Regions from separate parts of the Streptomyces sp. NPDC002446 genome, predicted to be linked through region 1. Evidence: riboswitches for the same ligand, from Rfam matches in the RefSeq annotation. Region 1 holds a riboswitch; the other holds the start of a gene.
The links. Region 1 has a riboswitch for cobalamin ahead of ACWD6P_RS23880 (ribonucleoside-diphosphate reductase subunit alpha). Riboswitches for the same ligand answer to the same signal wherever they lie in the genome.

Region 1 (7,198 bases):
CTGAATTCCGCGGAGACCTGTTTGCTCCACTGCTCCGGGTTCGAACCGCTCATCACCCAAACGGTCAGCTTCTGGCCCTTGAAGCCATCCGCGCCCGCCTTCCCGCCGTCGCTGGACCCACAGGCAGCGACACTCACCAGCATTCCCGCGACCGCCGTCGCTGCTATGAGCCCACGCTTCATTGCGCTCTCCCCTAAAGGCCGGGTGTGGTCTTTAATGGTTTAGACCAGTGCCCGCAGCTTGGCCTAGACCTTTTGGGGTGTCAAGGGTGTATAAGAGTCGCTGTCAGGTCCGTTACCGGACCGACATCTGGCACGCCGGGACCTGCGAGGGAGCACGGAGAACCCGCCCGTGCCACGATGTGAGCCGCTACGTACGGAGGAGCCGGTGACGGCAGCACGACAGGCGTCGGAGAGGCGGGCCATGGAGAGCGACGGCGGGGGCAGCGCGGAGAGCGGCGGCGGCGCGCGGACCGCGCGGGTGCCCAAGTACTACCGCCTCAAGCGGCACTTGCTGGAGATCACCGAGACCCTGCCGCCCGGCACCCCGGTACCGCCCGAGCGCACCCTCGCCGCGGAGTTCGACACCTCCCGTACGACGGTGCGCCAGGCGCTGCAGGAGCTGGTCGTCGAGGGCCGGCTGGAACGCATCCAGGGCAAGGGCACGTTCGTGGCCAAGCCCAAGGTCTCCCAGGCGCTGCAACTGACCTCCTACACGGAGGACATGCGGGCCCAGGGCCTGGAGCCGACCTCCCAGCTGCTGGACATCGGCTATGTCACCGCCGACGACCGGCTGGCCGGCCTGCTGGACATCGTCCCCGGCGGCCGGGTGCTGCGCATCGAACGGCTGCGGCTGGCCAGCGGGGAGCCGATGGCCATCGAGACCACCCATCTGTCGGCGAAGCGCTTCCCGGCGCTGCGCCGCAACCTCGTCAAGTACACCTCCCTCTACACCGCGCTGGCCGAGGTGTACGACGTACGCCTCGCGGAGGCCGAGGAGACCATCGAGACCTCGCTGGCCACCCCCCGCGAGGCCGGTCTGCTGGGCACCGACGTGGGCCTGCCGATGCTGATGCTCTCGCGGCACTCGCTCGACGCCCTGGGCCGACCGGTGGAGTGGGTGCGCTCGGTCTACCGCGGCGACCGCTACAAGTTCGTGGCCAGGCTGCAGCGTCCCGCGGCGGACTGACGGGGGCCGGCCCGGACGCGGCTGGGGGTCCGGGGGTTACCCCCCGGGAAGACACAGCGTGGCCAGGCTGCAGCGGCCCGCGGCGGACTGACGGGGGCCGGCCCGGACGCGGCTGGGGGTCCGGGGGTTATCCCCCGGGAAGACACAGCGTGGCCCGGCTGCAGCGTCCCGCGGAGTGAACTGCGGCCGCGGACCGCGGCGCCCGCTCGGATTTGTCATACCGATATGCGGACACCTAGTGACGCGCGCCACGGCCCTGCCATAGATTTCCAGCCCATCGCACAGGAGATCGCCACGGACGGAGCCACGCCGATGCCAGAGCCAGCCGAATCCCCCGCCAGCAGACAAGTCGTCACACCGACGCGTGTGGTGGCCGGACTGTGCCTGCTCGCTCCGTTCGTGGCGATGCTGTGGGTGAGTTCGTACGCCCGGATGGAGCCGACGCTCATCGGGATCCCGTTCTTCTACTGGTACCAGATGCTGTGGGTGCTCATCTCGACCGCGCTGACGACGGTCGCCTACAAGCTCGTGCAGCGTGAGCAGCGCGCCCGCAAGGGGGGTGCGGACCAGTGACGTACGCCATGACCGCACCGGGCACCTCTGCCCCGCTCGCCGCCTCCTCGACCCAGGGCGTCAACGGCGTGGCGCTCGCCGTCTTCGTCTTCTTCTTCCTCGCCGTGACGGTCATGGGGTTCCTGGCCGCCCGCTGGCGCAAGGCCGAGGAGTCCGCCAACCTCGACGAATGGGGCCTGGGCGGCCGCAGCTTCGGCACCTGGGTGACGTGGTTCCTGCTGGGCGGCGACCTCTACACCGCCTACACGTTCGTGGCCGTACCGGCGGCGATCTACGCGGCGGGCGCGGCCGGCTTCTTCGCCGTCCCGTACACGATCCTGGTCTACCCCCTCATCTTCACCTTCCTCCCGCGCCTGTGGTCGGTCTCGCACAAGCACGGGTACGTCACCACCTCCGACTTCGTCCGCGGCCGCTTCGGGTCCAGGGGCCTGTCGCTGGCCGTGGCGCTGACCGGCATCCTCGCGACGATGCCCTACATCGCGCTCCAACTGGTCGGTATCCAGGCCGTGCTGGACGTGATGGGCGTCGGCGGCGGCGAGCACACCAACTGGTTCGTCAAGGACCTGCCGCTGCTGATCGCCTTCGCGGTCCTGGCGGCCTACACCTACTCCTCCGGCCTGCGCGCCCCGGCCCTGATCGCCTTCGTCAAGGATGGCCTGATCTATCTGGTCATCGCCGTGGCGATCGTCTACATCCCGATCAAGCTGGGCGGATTCGAGGGAATCTTCGACGCGGCGGGCAAGGCGTTCGCCGAGCCCGGCGCCGTTCCCGGCCAGCCGCGCGGCGAGCTGACCAGCGGGCCCGCCAAGCAGTGGACGTACGCGACGCTGGCGCTCGGCTCGGCCCTGGCGCTCTTCATGTACCCGCACTCGATCACCGCCACGCTCTCCTCGCGCAGCCGCAACGTCATCCGCCGCAACACCACGATCCTGCCCCTCTACTCCCTGATGCTGGGCCTCCTGGCGCTGCTCGGCTTCATGGCGATCAAGGCCGGTACGGACATCCAGGGCAACCCGCAGCTGGCCATCCCCCAGCTGTTCGAGGACATGTTCCCGAGCTGGTTCTCCGGCGTCGCCTTCGCCGCGATCGGCATCGGCGCACTCGTCCCGGCGGCGATCATGTCCATCGCCGCGGCCAACCTCTTCACCCGCAACGTCTACAAGGACTTCCTCAAGCGGGACGCCACGCCCGAGCAGGAGCACAAGGTCGCCAAGCTCGTCTCCCTGCTGGTCAAGGTCGGCGCCCTGGTCTTCGTCCTCACCATGGACAAGACCGTCGCGATCAACTTCCAGCTGCTGGGCGGCATCTGGATCCTGCAGACCATGCCGTCCCTGGTGGGCGGCCTGTTCACCCGCTGGTTCCACCGCTGGGCGCTGCTGGCCGGCTGGGCGGTCGGCATGCTCTACGGCACGCTCGCGGCCTACGGCGTCGCCAGCCCGACCCAGAAGCACTTCGGCGGATCGTCCGCCGAGATCCCCGGCATCGGCGAGATCGGCTACATCGGCCTGACCGCCTTCGTCCTGAACGTCGTGGTGACGGTGGTGCTCACCTTCGCCCTGAAGGCCGCCAAGGCCCCTGAGGGCGTCGACGAGACCAGCCCCGCCGACTACACCGCGGACGCCGGCGACAAGGGCGTCTCGGCCGATCTGCCACCGGCTACGGCGGGGGCACCGGCGGGGCACTGAGGCGCCGGATCACGCTCGGCTGCGGGCCGCCGCATCCCTCCGGGGTGCGGCGGCCCAGTCTTTGAGCGGCTCCGTTTCCAGAGTGATGTCCACGGGGGCGGGCAGGTGAAGCGCCTTGCCGAACGCGACGGTGAGGACGTCCTCGTAGCGGGAGGCATCCGGCTCGCTGTGCAGCGTGAGCTGACGTTCTTCCCGCTCGATCAGCAGATACAGCGGGATGCCGGCCTCCGCATAGGCACGGGGCTTCTGCACCCGGGCACGGTGGTCGGCTCCGGGGTCGTACGAGGTGATCTCGACGACCATCAACGCCGGTTCAGGATCCACCCATTCCCCTTGGCCCACGAAAGCCCCGCTGTGCGCGAGCAGACCGTCCGGGCAGGCGCGTCCATCGCGGCCGGACTGCACCTTCAGGCCCTGGGAGGCCGAGAGCCAGAGTTCGGGCCGACGCCGCAGGAAGAGGCGGGTAAGCCACGCGATGATCCGTCCGTGGTTCCCGTCGGGTCCGGCTTTGCTGCTGACCATTTCCTCGATGAGCTCCAGCCTCGGACGCTCGTCCGCGCGAGCGAGTATCCGAGCGGCCTCTTCGAAGTACTCGGTGAGCGTGCGGTAGGGCCGGTCGGCGGAATCGGTCATGAGACCTTCTCCTTTCGCTGCCGAGCTGAGCTGGGGCGTGCTCCCGACGATAGCGAGGGCCACTGACACCCACCCCGCCATCAACCCACCCCCACACTGGACCCCATGGACATCACGATCAGGCCCGTGCGCCAGGCGGAGTTCGGTGTGGTCGGCGAGTTGCTGGTGGCGGTCTATCTGGCCGATGGGCTGCTGGTGGCCGGGGAGGGCGACACGTACGCGGCGAAGCTGCGGGAGGTGGCCGAGCGGGCGGAGCAGGCGGATGTGCTGGTGGCCGTGGAGGGGCCGGGCGAGCGGGTGGTGGGGACGGTCACCTTCAGCGCGTACGGGAGTCCGTACGCGGAGCTGGCGCGGCCCGGGGAGGGGGAGTTCCGGATGCTGGCGGTGGCGTCCGAGGGGCGCGGGCGGGGAGTCGGGGAGGCGTTGGTGGCGGCATGTCTGGAGCGGGCGCGGGTGCTCGGGCTGCACGGCATGGTGCTGTCCAGTCCGCGCCATGTGCGGCCCGCGCACCGGCTCTACCGGCGGCTGGGGTTCGAGCGCGCCGAGGAGCGGGACTGGGAGCCCGTACCGGGCGTCATGCTCTGGGCGTTCGCCCGGGAATTGGCCTGAAGGGCGCGCCGGGCCCGGCCCCGGAGCCGTTCCGGGCCCGGCCGCACCCCCTGGCGCTTCGCACACGTGTCGGAGTGGTATGAGGCGGCGACACAAGATGTGGGGGTGCGTACGGGGTGCGGCACAAGATGTATGCTCGTCCTCGCTGTCGCCGCAGGGGAATCCGGTGGGAATCCGGAACTGTCCCGCAACGGTGTAGGAGCGCGCCCAGTGGCCTGATGACGGCTCTGCCGCGCGCCCGTGAAGTCCGAGGACCTGCCGACGGTACGCCCGCACCGCCATCGGTGCGGACGTCGATACGTCCGGGCCCCGAGGGCTGGGCCGGTGGACGCCGCGCGGTGTGCCCGCGCACCCCATTCCGTCACGGGGTGCCGCATGCGCGCGTGCGCCCGTCGCGCCCCGCCCCTCCGGCCCCCGCCGAGTGAGGGAGAGCATCACGTGACCATCGCGCCAACGGAACCCGCGTCAGACGCCGAGGTCGTGCAGCCTGCGGTGACCACGCCTGCCGCCCCCGTCGGCGGGCCGGGCGAGGACGGGCAGGACGGTCCGGGCGTTGCGCTGCTGCGCACCCTGACCGCGCTGACCGAGGACCTGACCGCGACCGACCCCGGCAAGGTGGCCGCCGCCGCCCTGCGCGGCAGGTACGAGGGCGCAGGCGGGGCCGAACTGCGGTCGCTGGCCATCGACGCCGCGGCCGGCCTGATCGGTGACGAGCCGCAGTACTCCAAGCTCGCCGCGCGGCTGCTCACCCTCGCGATCTCGGAGGAGGCGGCCGAACAGGGGGCGGTCGCCTTCTCCGCCTCCATCGAGGTCGGCCACCGCGAGGGGCTGATCGCCGACGAGACCGCGGAGTTCGTACGGGCCCACGCCGCCCGGCTGGACGCGCTGGTCGACAAGGCGCTCGCCGACGGTGCCGACGACCGCTTCGGATACTTCGGGCTGCGCACCCTGCACTCGCGCTACCTGCTGCGGCACCCCACCACCCGTCAGGTCATCGAGACGCCCCAGCACTTCCTGCTGCGGGTGGCCTGCGGCCTGGCCGAGGACCACTCGGAGCGCGCCCTGGACGACGTCGCCGAGCTGTACCGCCTGACCAGCTCGCTGTCGTACCTCCCCTCCTCCCCCACCCTCTTCAACTCCGGCACCCGCCACCCGCAGATGTCGTCCTGCTATCTGCTGGACTCCCCGCTGGACGAGCTGGACTCGATCTACGACCGGTACCACCAGGTGGCCCGGCTGTCCAAGCACGCCGGCGGCATCGGCCTGTCGTACTCCCGCATCCGCGCCCGCGGTTCGCTGATCCGCGGCACCAACGGGCACTCCAACGGCATCGTGCCGTTCCTGCGCACCCTGGACGCCTCGGTCGCGGCCGTGAACCAGGGCGGCCGGCGCAAGGGCGCCGCCTGTGTCTACCTGGAGACCTGGCATGCGGACATCGAGGAGTTCCTGGAGCTGCGCGACAACACCGGTGAGGAGGCCCGCCGCACCCACAACCTGAACATCGCGCACTGGATCCCGGACGAGTTCATGCGCCGGGTGGAGGCGGACGCCGACTGGTCGCTGTTCTCCCCCTCGGACGTCCCGGAGCTGGTGGACCTGTGGGGCGACGAGTTCGACGCCGCGTACCGCAAGGCCGAGGCGGACGGCCGGGCGCTCAAGCAGATCCCGGCCCGGGTGCTGTACTCCCGGATGATGCGCACCCTGGCGCAGACCGGCAACGGCTGGATGACGTTCAAGGACGCCGCCAACCGCACCGCCAACCAGACCGCCGAGCCCGGCAAGGTCGTGCACTCCTCCAACCTGTGCACCGAGATCCTGGAGGTGACCGACGACGGGGAGACCGCGGTCTGCAACCTGGGGTCGGTCAACCTCGCCGCGCACCTGGGTGCGGACGGCACGATGGACTGGGAGCGGCTGGACGCCACGGTCCGTACCGCCGTCACCTTCCTCGACCGCGTCGTGGACATCAACTTCTACCCGACCGAGCAGGCCGGGGCCTCCAACTCCCGCTGGCGCCCGGTCGGTCTGGGCCTGATGGGCCTGCAGGACGTCTTCTTCCGGCTGCGGCTGCCCTTCGACTCGCCCGAGGCGCGGGAGCTGTCGACCCGGATCTCCGAGCGGATCATGCTCGCCGCGTACGAGGCGTCCGCCGACCTCGCCGAGCGGCACGGCCCGCACCCGGCCTGGTCCGCGACCCGCACCGCCCGCGGTGTGCTGCACCCGGACCACTACCCGAACGCCGAGCCCCGCTGGGCGGACCGCTGGGCGGCGCTGCGCACCCGTATCGCCACGACCGGAATGCGCAACTCGCTCCTGCTGGCCATCGCGCCGACCGCGACCATCGCCTCGATCGCGGGCGTGTACGAGTGCATCGAGCCGCAGGTCTCCAACCTCTTCAAGCGCGAGACCCTGTCGGGCGAGTTCCTGCAGGTCAACGCGTATCTGATCGAGGAGCTCAAGGCGCTTGGGCTGTGGGACGCACGGACCCGTGACGCGCTGCGCGAGGCGAA
Region 2 (7,198 bases), on a different contig from region 1:
AGCATGCCCTGCTGGACGCCCTTCGTAGCGAAGGGCCGCGGACCGTACCGCAGTTGGCCCGTTCGATGGGGCTGGACAGACAGCCGGTGCAGCGCTGGGTGAACCACGCCGCGGAGCTGGGCCTGGTCGTGACGGCACCCAACCCCGCGCACCGCCGCTCGTCCCTGATCGAGCTCACCGCCGAAGGAGCAGCGGCGATACGCAGGATCCAGGACTTCGAGTCGACGGAGCTGCGGCGCCGGCTGGCCGACCTGCCCGCCGACGACGTCCGCACCACGCTGCGCGTACTCGACCGACTCGACGAGGAATTCCGGCACCTGGCGAACACAGCGAACGAAGCGAACGACTCACACGTTCCCTCAACGAAAACCCTGAAAGCGCCGAAAGCCGCGAAAACCCCACAGCCGCGACAGTAACGACACCCAGCCCACCTCCCCCACTCACCGCCTCTCCCGCGCAAAGGACGACCCGGAGCATGACCCGAGCAATCACCGCCTGGTCCGAGATCGACAACGGCCTCGTGCCGGTCGACGACGGCGAGCTGTTCTACGAGACGGCCGGCTCGGGCCCCGCGGTGGTGCTGCTGCACGGCGGCATGCTCGACCAGCACATGTGGGACGAACAGTTCGCCTGGCTGGTGAACTCCGGCCTCCGCGCGATCCGCTACGACTTCCGCGGCCATGGCCTGTCCTCCACGGTGGCCGGGGACTACGCCAACCACGACGACCTGTGCGCCCTCCTCGACGCGCTCGATGTCCCCAGCGCCGTCCTCGTCGGCCTCTCCCACGGTTCGCGGGTCGCGCTCGACACCGCGATAGCCCACCCGGACCGGGTGACGGCCCTCGCGCTCGCCTCTCCCGGCATCAGCGGCCGCCCGTTCACCGACCCCTTCGTGCTGGAGCACATAAGGGAGCAGGTGGCGGCCATCGGCACGCCGGACGGCGCCGAGCGCTATGTGGAGCACTTCCTGCGGATGTGGGTGGACGGTCCGCATCGTGAACCCTCCGCCGTGCACCCGGGGTTCCGCGAGCGGATGCGCGCCTCGGCCATGGCCAACGTCGAGGTGCACGCCGACGGCCTTGGCGGCGGGATGCCCCTCGAGGTCGGGGCCGCCGACCGCCTGGGCGAGATCAGGGTGCCGACGGTCGTGTTCGACGGCGACCTCGACAGTTCGGACATCTCCGCCAACGCCCATGCGATAGCGCTGACCGTCCCCGGCGCCCGAAGAGTCCGCATACCGAGCGCGGCCCATATGGTCAATCTGGAGAACACCGCGCTCTACGACCGCGAACTGCACGCCTTCCTCTCGTCCTTGGCCTACTGACCTGCTGACATCGGTCGTCCTCCGTCCCCACCGGCAGCTAGAGTGGCCGGGCCGTGGTGTTCGGGAAGACCGGTGACGGACCTTGTGGTCCCAGGCCGGAGCGGCCCTCGCCACTGTGATCGGGGAGTTTCCGGCCCTTCTCCGTACGCGCATGGCGCGCGTACGGCGCCACTGACCGCAGCCTGCGGCCGGGAAGGCGGGGGCGGGAACAGCGTCAGCGAACCCGTAAGCCAGGAGACCGGCCACGGCATCTCACGAACTGATCCACGAGGTGCTGGAGCGTGACCGCCGGATGGCCCTGTCCACCGATACCCCGAAGCCCCCTGCCACGCCCGCGTTCCGCTGGCGCCGTCAGGACACCGTCCGCACCGCGGGCCTAATGGCCGTCATAGCCGGCCTGCATGTCGTCGCCTTCGGCGTGCTCTTCGTCCTCGTGGTCCCGAACCACTACTCCGTCGGAAGCCAGGTCTTCGGCGTCGGGCTCGGCATCACCGCGTACACCCTCGGCATGCGGCACGCCTTCGACGCCGACCACATCGCCGCGATCGACAACACCACCCGCAAGCTGATGGCCGACGGCAAGCGGCCGGTCTCGGTGGGCTTCTGGTTCGCGCTCGGCCACTCCAGCGTGGTCGTCGCGATGGCCGCCCTGGTGGCGGGCGGCGCCCAGCTCGCCGGCACCCTGCTCGACGACGAGTCCCGCACCCACCAGATCCTCGGCACTGTCGGCACCACCGTCTCGGGGACGTTCCTCTACCTCATCGCCGCCCTCAACCTCATCGCGCTGGCGGGGATCTGGCGGGTCTTCCAGGGCATGCGCGACGGCCGCTACGACGAGGCCGAGCTGGAGCAGCGCCTGGATTCCCGCGGTTTCATGAACCGCTTCCTGGGGCGCTTCACCCGCTCGATCTCCCGCCCCGGCCAGATGTTCCCGCTCGGCTTCCTCTTCGGGCTCGGCTTCGACACCGCGACCGAGGTGACCCTGATGGTGATGGCGGGCAGCGGCGCCGCGGCCGGCCTGCCGTGGTACGCGATCCTGTGCCTGCCGCTGCTGTTCGCCGCCGGCATGAGCCTCTTCGACACCCTCGACGGCACCTTCATGAACTTCGCCTACCAGTGGGCGTTCTCCAACCCGGTGCGCAAGGTCTACTACAACCTCACCATCACCGGTCTGTCGATCGCCGTCGCCTTCTTCATCGGCACCATCGAGCTGGTGACCGTGCTGCACGACAAACTCGCCCTCAGCGACCCCGTGACCAGCTGGATCTCCGCCATCGACCTCGACAACGTCGGCTTCATCATCGTCGGCCTGTTCGTGGTGGTGTGGGCCGCGGCGCTGGCGTACTGGCGGCTGAGCGGCGTGGAGAAGCGCTGGGCGAAGCGGGCGGAGTCGGCCGAGAGGGCCAAGACGGCGGAGCAGGCGGCGCCGACGTCGGCCTCCTGAGACACGGCACGGGTCCCGGCCGCCCCTCAGGTGGCCGACCCGGCCGCCGCGCCCGTCACCAGATCCGGCCCCCAGCGCCTCAGCGCCACCGCCAGATCCAGCGGCCGCAGCCGGTCCGCCTCCTCCGGCCCGGGCCAGTCCTCCCGCGGGACCCGCCACATCACCTCGAACTCGTTGCCGTCCGGGTCCTTGGCGTACAGGGACTTGGAGACGAGGTGGTCACTGGAGCCGACCAGCGCGCCGCACTCCGCGAGCCGCGCCTCGGCCGCGACGAGTTCCCCGAGCGTGCCCACCTCCCAGGCCAGGTGGTAGAGCCCGACGCGCCCGTCCTCCGGCCCCGGCGCGTTGGGCCCCACCGCGAACAGCCCCAGGTCATGGTCGTTGAGCGACCCGAACGCACTGAGAAACGCGGCCCGCCCCGGTATCTCCACATCCACCACGAGCCCCAGCGCCGCACCGTAGAAGGCAACGGACCGCGCCACATCCCGCACATACAGCACCGCATGATTCAGCCGCCGCACAGCCATAAACCCACTCCCCGATCCCCCACCACTTACTTGAAACTTCAAGTCACCATTACTCGCGACGATACACACCGCCCCTCGCCGACAACAGCCGACGGCGCCCTCCGAGCACGAAAAACGGCCCCCGACTCAAACGAGTCGGGGGCCGCTGACCTCACGGTCTACCACTGGGGGCACAACAGGATGCGAACGTGTGGCATCCGCTCTGCACGTTCACTCCGCGGCCTGGCGCTCAGCGCACTCAGCCTGGCACTGCCCCTGGGCCCAGGCATTACGAGGCGGGCCCCTGTACCTCCTCGGGCAGGAAGGTCTCGTCTTCCCCGAAGTCCGGGGCCTGGAAGGGGTTCGTCGCCGGAGGCGGCGATGCTGCGGTGGAGCAGCGGGGTTGCCCTTCCAGGGCGGAGAACAGCGACGTCAGATCGATGAGAGGTCTCCCTTTCGTTAAAGGTCCCTGAAGGGGCCTGTCATGCCGTGACCGGGCACGGCGGTCCTAGAGCTTGGTCATCTTGGCGTACGGGCTCAAGATCCGCATTTGCGCCGAGCCGAAATCCACGAGCGCCGCGATTCCATCCTCGATACCGATCACCCGGCCGAGGCCGTGCATGTCGTGTGTGACCTGGTCACCCACGGCGAAGTGCTTCGGAGCCGAGGCGACTGGGGCCTTGAAGGGGCTGGTGGGCAGATGACGCTTCGGTGCAGCAGGCTTTGTCATTGCCCCCAGTATGCGCCTACGCGCATCCCGTTGACTGTGCCCGTCCACGTCCACTGCTCGGCACCGACCCGGACGGCAGGAACCGCTCAGGGAGCGGGAGGGCCGGGCTGGTCACCTGAGCTGGGTGTTCATACCTTCAGCTCCGATCTGCCCGCCTCACTGCCGGTGGCCGTAGTTCCCGCAGTTCCCCCTGCATCTGACACACGAATGCACGCCGGGCTTGCCGCGACGGTGGCGCGCCGAGCGGAGCAAAAAGACCCCCTACCATGATCAGTAGGGGGTCTTCTGACGTGTGGGCACAGACGGATTTGAACCGCCGACATCTGCTTTGTAAGAGCAGCGCTCTACCGCTGAGCTATGCGCCCTGGTCGAGCCGACAGACTACCTTGCCATCGGGGCTGAACTGCAAACCAGTGCGCGAAGCGCGAACTTACCGGCCGGTGTGTTCGTTTCCGGTGAGTGGGAGAATGACATCCGGTTCTGGGGCGATCCGATCAGGAGAGGGAAGTGACGGCGACACACACGCAGCCGCATGAGCAGCGAGAACGCCGTCGCGTGCGTGGGGGCCCGGTCCGGGATGTGGTGGCGCTCGCCTTGCTGCCGTTGCCGTTGCTGGTGGCGCTGGCGCCGATGTCGTTCGCCGGTGGGGGGACTCGTCGCTGGTTCGGGCGCGGGGAGAGCCAGCGGGCCGATGCCCAGGCCGCGAAGGATGCCGCGGCGGCGGCGTTCTACGAGCTGGACACCGCGCACCGGGATCTGCGGATCTCCATAGAGACGATCACCGCCGTGGACAGTTCGCCCCAGGCGCAGCGGGCCGCGGCGGAGTACGAGGGCTTCGGGCGGCGGATCGACGAGGTCAGTCACGGCTATATCACCGCGGTCGACTCCCACGATCTGGACCGTGACGACCTGGACGGCGCCGCGGCGGCGCGGGCGCGGGCCGATCTGACGCGGGCCAAGGAGGAGCTGGACCGGGTCAAGGGCGACCTCGACCGGTTCGCACAGGGGCTGGGGCCGCTGCTGCAGGCCGCCGAGACCCAGCTGGCCCAGCTGGCCCCGGCTGTGGAGCGGGCACGGCAGGCGCTGCTGGCGGCGAGCAACGCGCTGGACGCGGTGCGGGCACAGCGGCTGCGGGCGGATGACCTCGCGGCCCGGCTGGCGGCGCTCGGTCCGGAGCTGACCAAGCTCAATCAGGGCGCCGGGCAGCACGGCGTACGGGAAACGATCCGGCGCGCCGACGAGGTGCTGCGCAAGGCCGAGGGCATACGGGCCGAGGCCGAGCGGCTGCCGGCGCGAGCGGCGGAGACCGACAAGCGGCTGGTGTCGCTGCGGACGCGCGCGCAGGCGATCACGACGCGGGCCGGGAAGGTCGCCCCGGTCCTCAGCGAGCTGCGGCGGCGCTACAGCGCGGCGTGCTGGCAGGACCTGCAGCACGTACCGGAGCAGGCGGCGCAGTCCGTCCAGCAGGCCGAGGCCAAGCTGCGGGAGGCGCAGCAGGCGCGTGACGAGCAGCGCTGGGCGGACGCCACGAGCCTGCTGGCGACCGTACGTGCGCTGCTGGACTCCACCGACGAGGCGGTGTCGGCGGCCGGTGACCGGCTGCAGCGGCTCGATGCGGTGTCGTTCGACCGCAACAAGGAGGTCGAGCGGACACGCTTCGCCATCCGCGACGCACAGCGGCTGGCGATGGCCGGGCGCAGCACCCCCGATCCGCGGCATGCCCGCCCCCTGGACGACGCCGTGGCGCGGCTCGATCGCGCCGTCGCGAGCCTGGAGGGACGGCATCCGGACTGGTGGCACTTCCTGACCGAGACCGAAGCGGTACGGCAGGCGGCGGCCAGGGTGGTCCAGGAGATCCGGGAGGCCAGGGGCGGGGCGGGCACCGCTAGCAGCTGAGGCTGCCGGAGCCGGTGGAGCCAGTGATGCCGCTGGCGGAACCGGTGGAGCCAGTGATCCCGCCGGCGCCGGTGGGCGGGCTTCGTCGCTGGGGGCTGCCGGCGGTGGGCCTGCTGCTCGTGGGGCGGGCTCCGGGGCCGTCCACCGGGGCCGTTTCTCCGGCGCAATGGCGTGAAGCGGCCCGTGGGCGGATCCTGGAGATTGAGTACGGCCCAGGCGGCACATCTGCGCGAAGGAGGCCGGACATGGCTACTGGGGCTACTGGCCAGACCCTGCACGGGCCCATGGGGCGGTTCCACCGGGGCAAGGGGCGCCACCGCGCCCGGCTCGACGAGCATCTGCCCGTGGACCACGGACTCAGCACGGTCTACCGCATCGGCGCCGGGCTGATGGGCCTGGTACTGATCGCATTCGGCATCCTCGGACTGACCCACAACATCGGCTTCTTCGACACCGGCGGCGACACCGTTGCCGGGCTGAACACCAACGGCGCCCTGAGCGTGCTCTCGGTCATCGTCGGGGCGATCCTCTTCACCGGCATGGTGATCGGCGGGAACTTCGCCTCGACCCTCAACATCGTCTTCGGCGGTCTCTTCCTGCTGAGCGGCTTTGTGAACCTGGCGCTCCTGGAGACGGACGCGAATTTCCTCGCCTTCCGGATACAGAACGTCCTGTTCAGCTTCGTGGTCGGGCTGATGCTGCTGGTCTTCGGGATGTACGGACGGGTCAGTGGCGGCCTCCCGCACGACAACCCGTACTGGCGCGCCCGGCACCCGGAGGAAGCGGAACAGTTCGCCCGCGGGCAGATGCATCCGGTACCCGGTATGACGGCCGGACGGCAGTTGGCGCGCTACAAGATGCAAGGCGCCCTGCATGCCGGACGTGGGTCGCTCGGCCCCGGTACCAGCACCAACACCCATCGGAGCACAGGCAGCGGCACCGGCGGTGCAGGCACCGGCGCGAGCGGCGCGGGCAGCAAGGAGAAGTAGGCGGGGCAAGGACACGTCAGGGCGTACCGAGGTGGGATTGGGGTGCTCGGTACGCCCTGACGACCGCTGCCCGGCGGATGGTGCACGGCGGATGGTGCACGGCGGATGGTGCACGGCGGGTGGTGCACGGCGGGCGGAGGCTCGGGGCCATCGGGAGCGCAGGGGCGGGGAGCGCGGGTTCGGGGAGCAGGGAGCAGCACCATGGGACGGTCGGGGCAGGCCGCCTCAGCCGGGGGACACGGCGTGCAGAGCGCGGCGGTCGAAGCGCTGGCCGAGCGGATCCTCGACGGCACCTACGGCGAGGGCGAA

Region 2: it holds a riboswitch for cobalamin, as region 1 does, so the genes downstream of both, ACWD6P_RS26890 (HoxN/HupN/NixA family nickel/cobalt transporter) here and ACWD6P_RS23880 (ribonucleoside-diphosphate reductase subunit alpha) in region 1, are expected to answer to the same signal.

What each region holds. Positions count from the first base shown of each region.
Region 1 covers NZ_JBSFYC010000045.1:4,998-12,195, forward strand. The annotation lists gene ACWD6P_RS23850 (extracellular solute-binding protein) at 1-182, opposite strand, end outside; gene ACWD6P_RS23855 (GntR family transcriptional regulator) at 424-1,188, shown strand; gene ACWD6P_RS23860 (DUF3311 domain-containing protein) at 1,501-1,761, shown strand; gene mctP (monocarboxylate uptake permease MctP) at 1,770-3,446, shown strand; gene ACWD6P_RS23870 (Uma2 family endonuclease) at 3,456-4,079, opposite strand; gene ACWD6P_RS23875 (GNAT family N-acetyltransferase) at 4,185-4,688, shown strand; cobalamin riboswitch at 4,815-4,965, shown strand; gene ACWD6P_RS23880 (ribonucleoside-diphosphate reductase subunit alpha) at 5,127-7,198, shown strand, end outside.
Region 2 covers NZ_JBSFYC010000056.1:21,347-28,544, reverse strand. The annotation lists gene ACWD6P_RS26900 (MarR family winged helix-turn-helix transcriptional regulator) at 1-416, shown strand, start outside; gene ACWD6P_RS26895 (alpha/beta fold hydrolase) at 476-1,324, shown strand; cobalamin riboswitch at 1,362-1,585, shown strand; gene ACWD6P_RS26890 (HoxN/HupN/NixA family nickel/cobalt transporter) at 1,584-2,768, shown strand; gene ACWD6P_RS26885 (VOC family protein) at 2,795-3,295, opposite strand; gene ACWD6P_RS26880 (CarD family transcriptional regulator) at 3,783-4,004, opposite strand; tRNA gene ACWD6P_RS26875 (tRNA-Val) at 4,298-4,369, opposite strand; gene ACWD6P_RS26870 (hypothetical protein) at 4,512-5,900, shown strand; gene ACWD6P_RS26865 (DUF4383 domain-containing protein) at 6,146-6,889, shown strand; gene ACWD6P_RS26860 (FadR/GntR family transcriptional regulator) at 7,091-7,198, shown strand, end outside.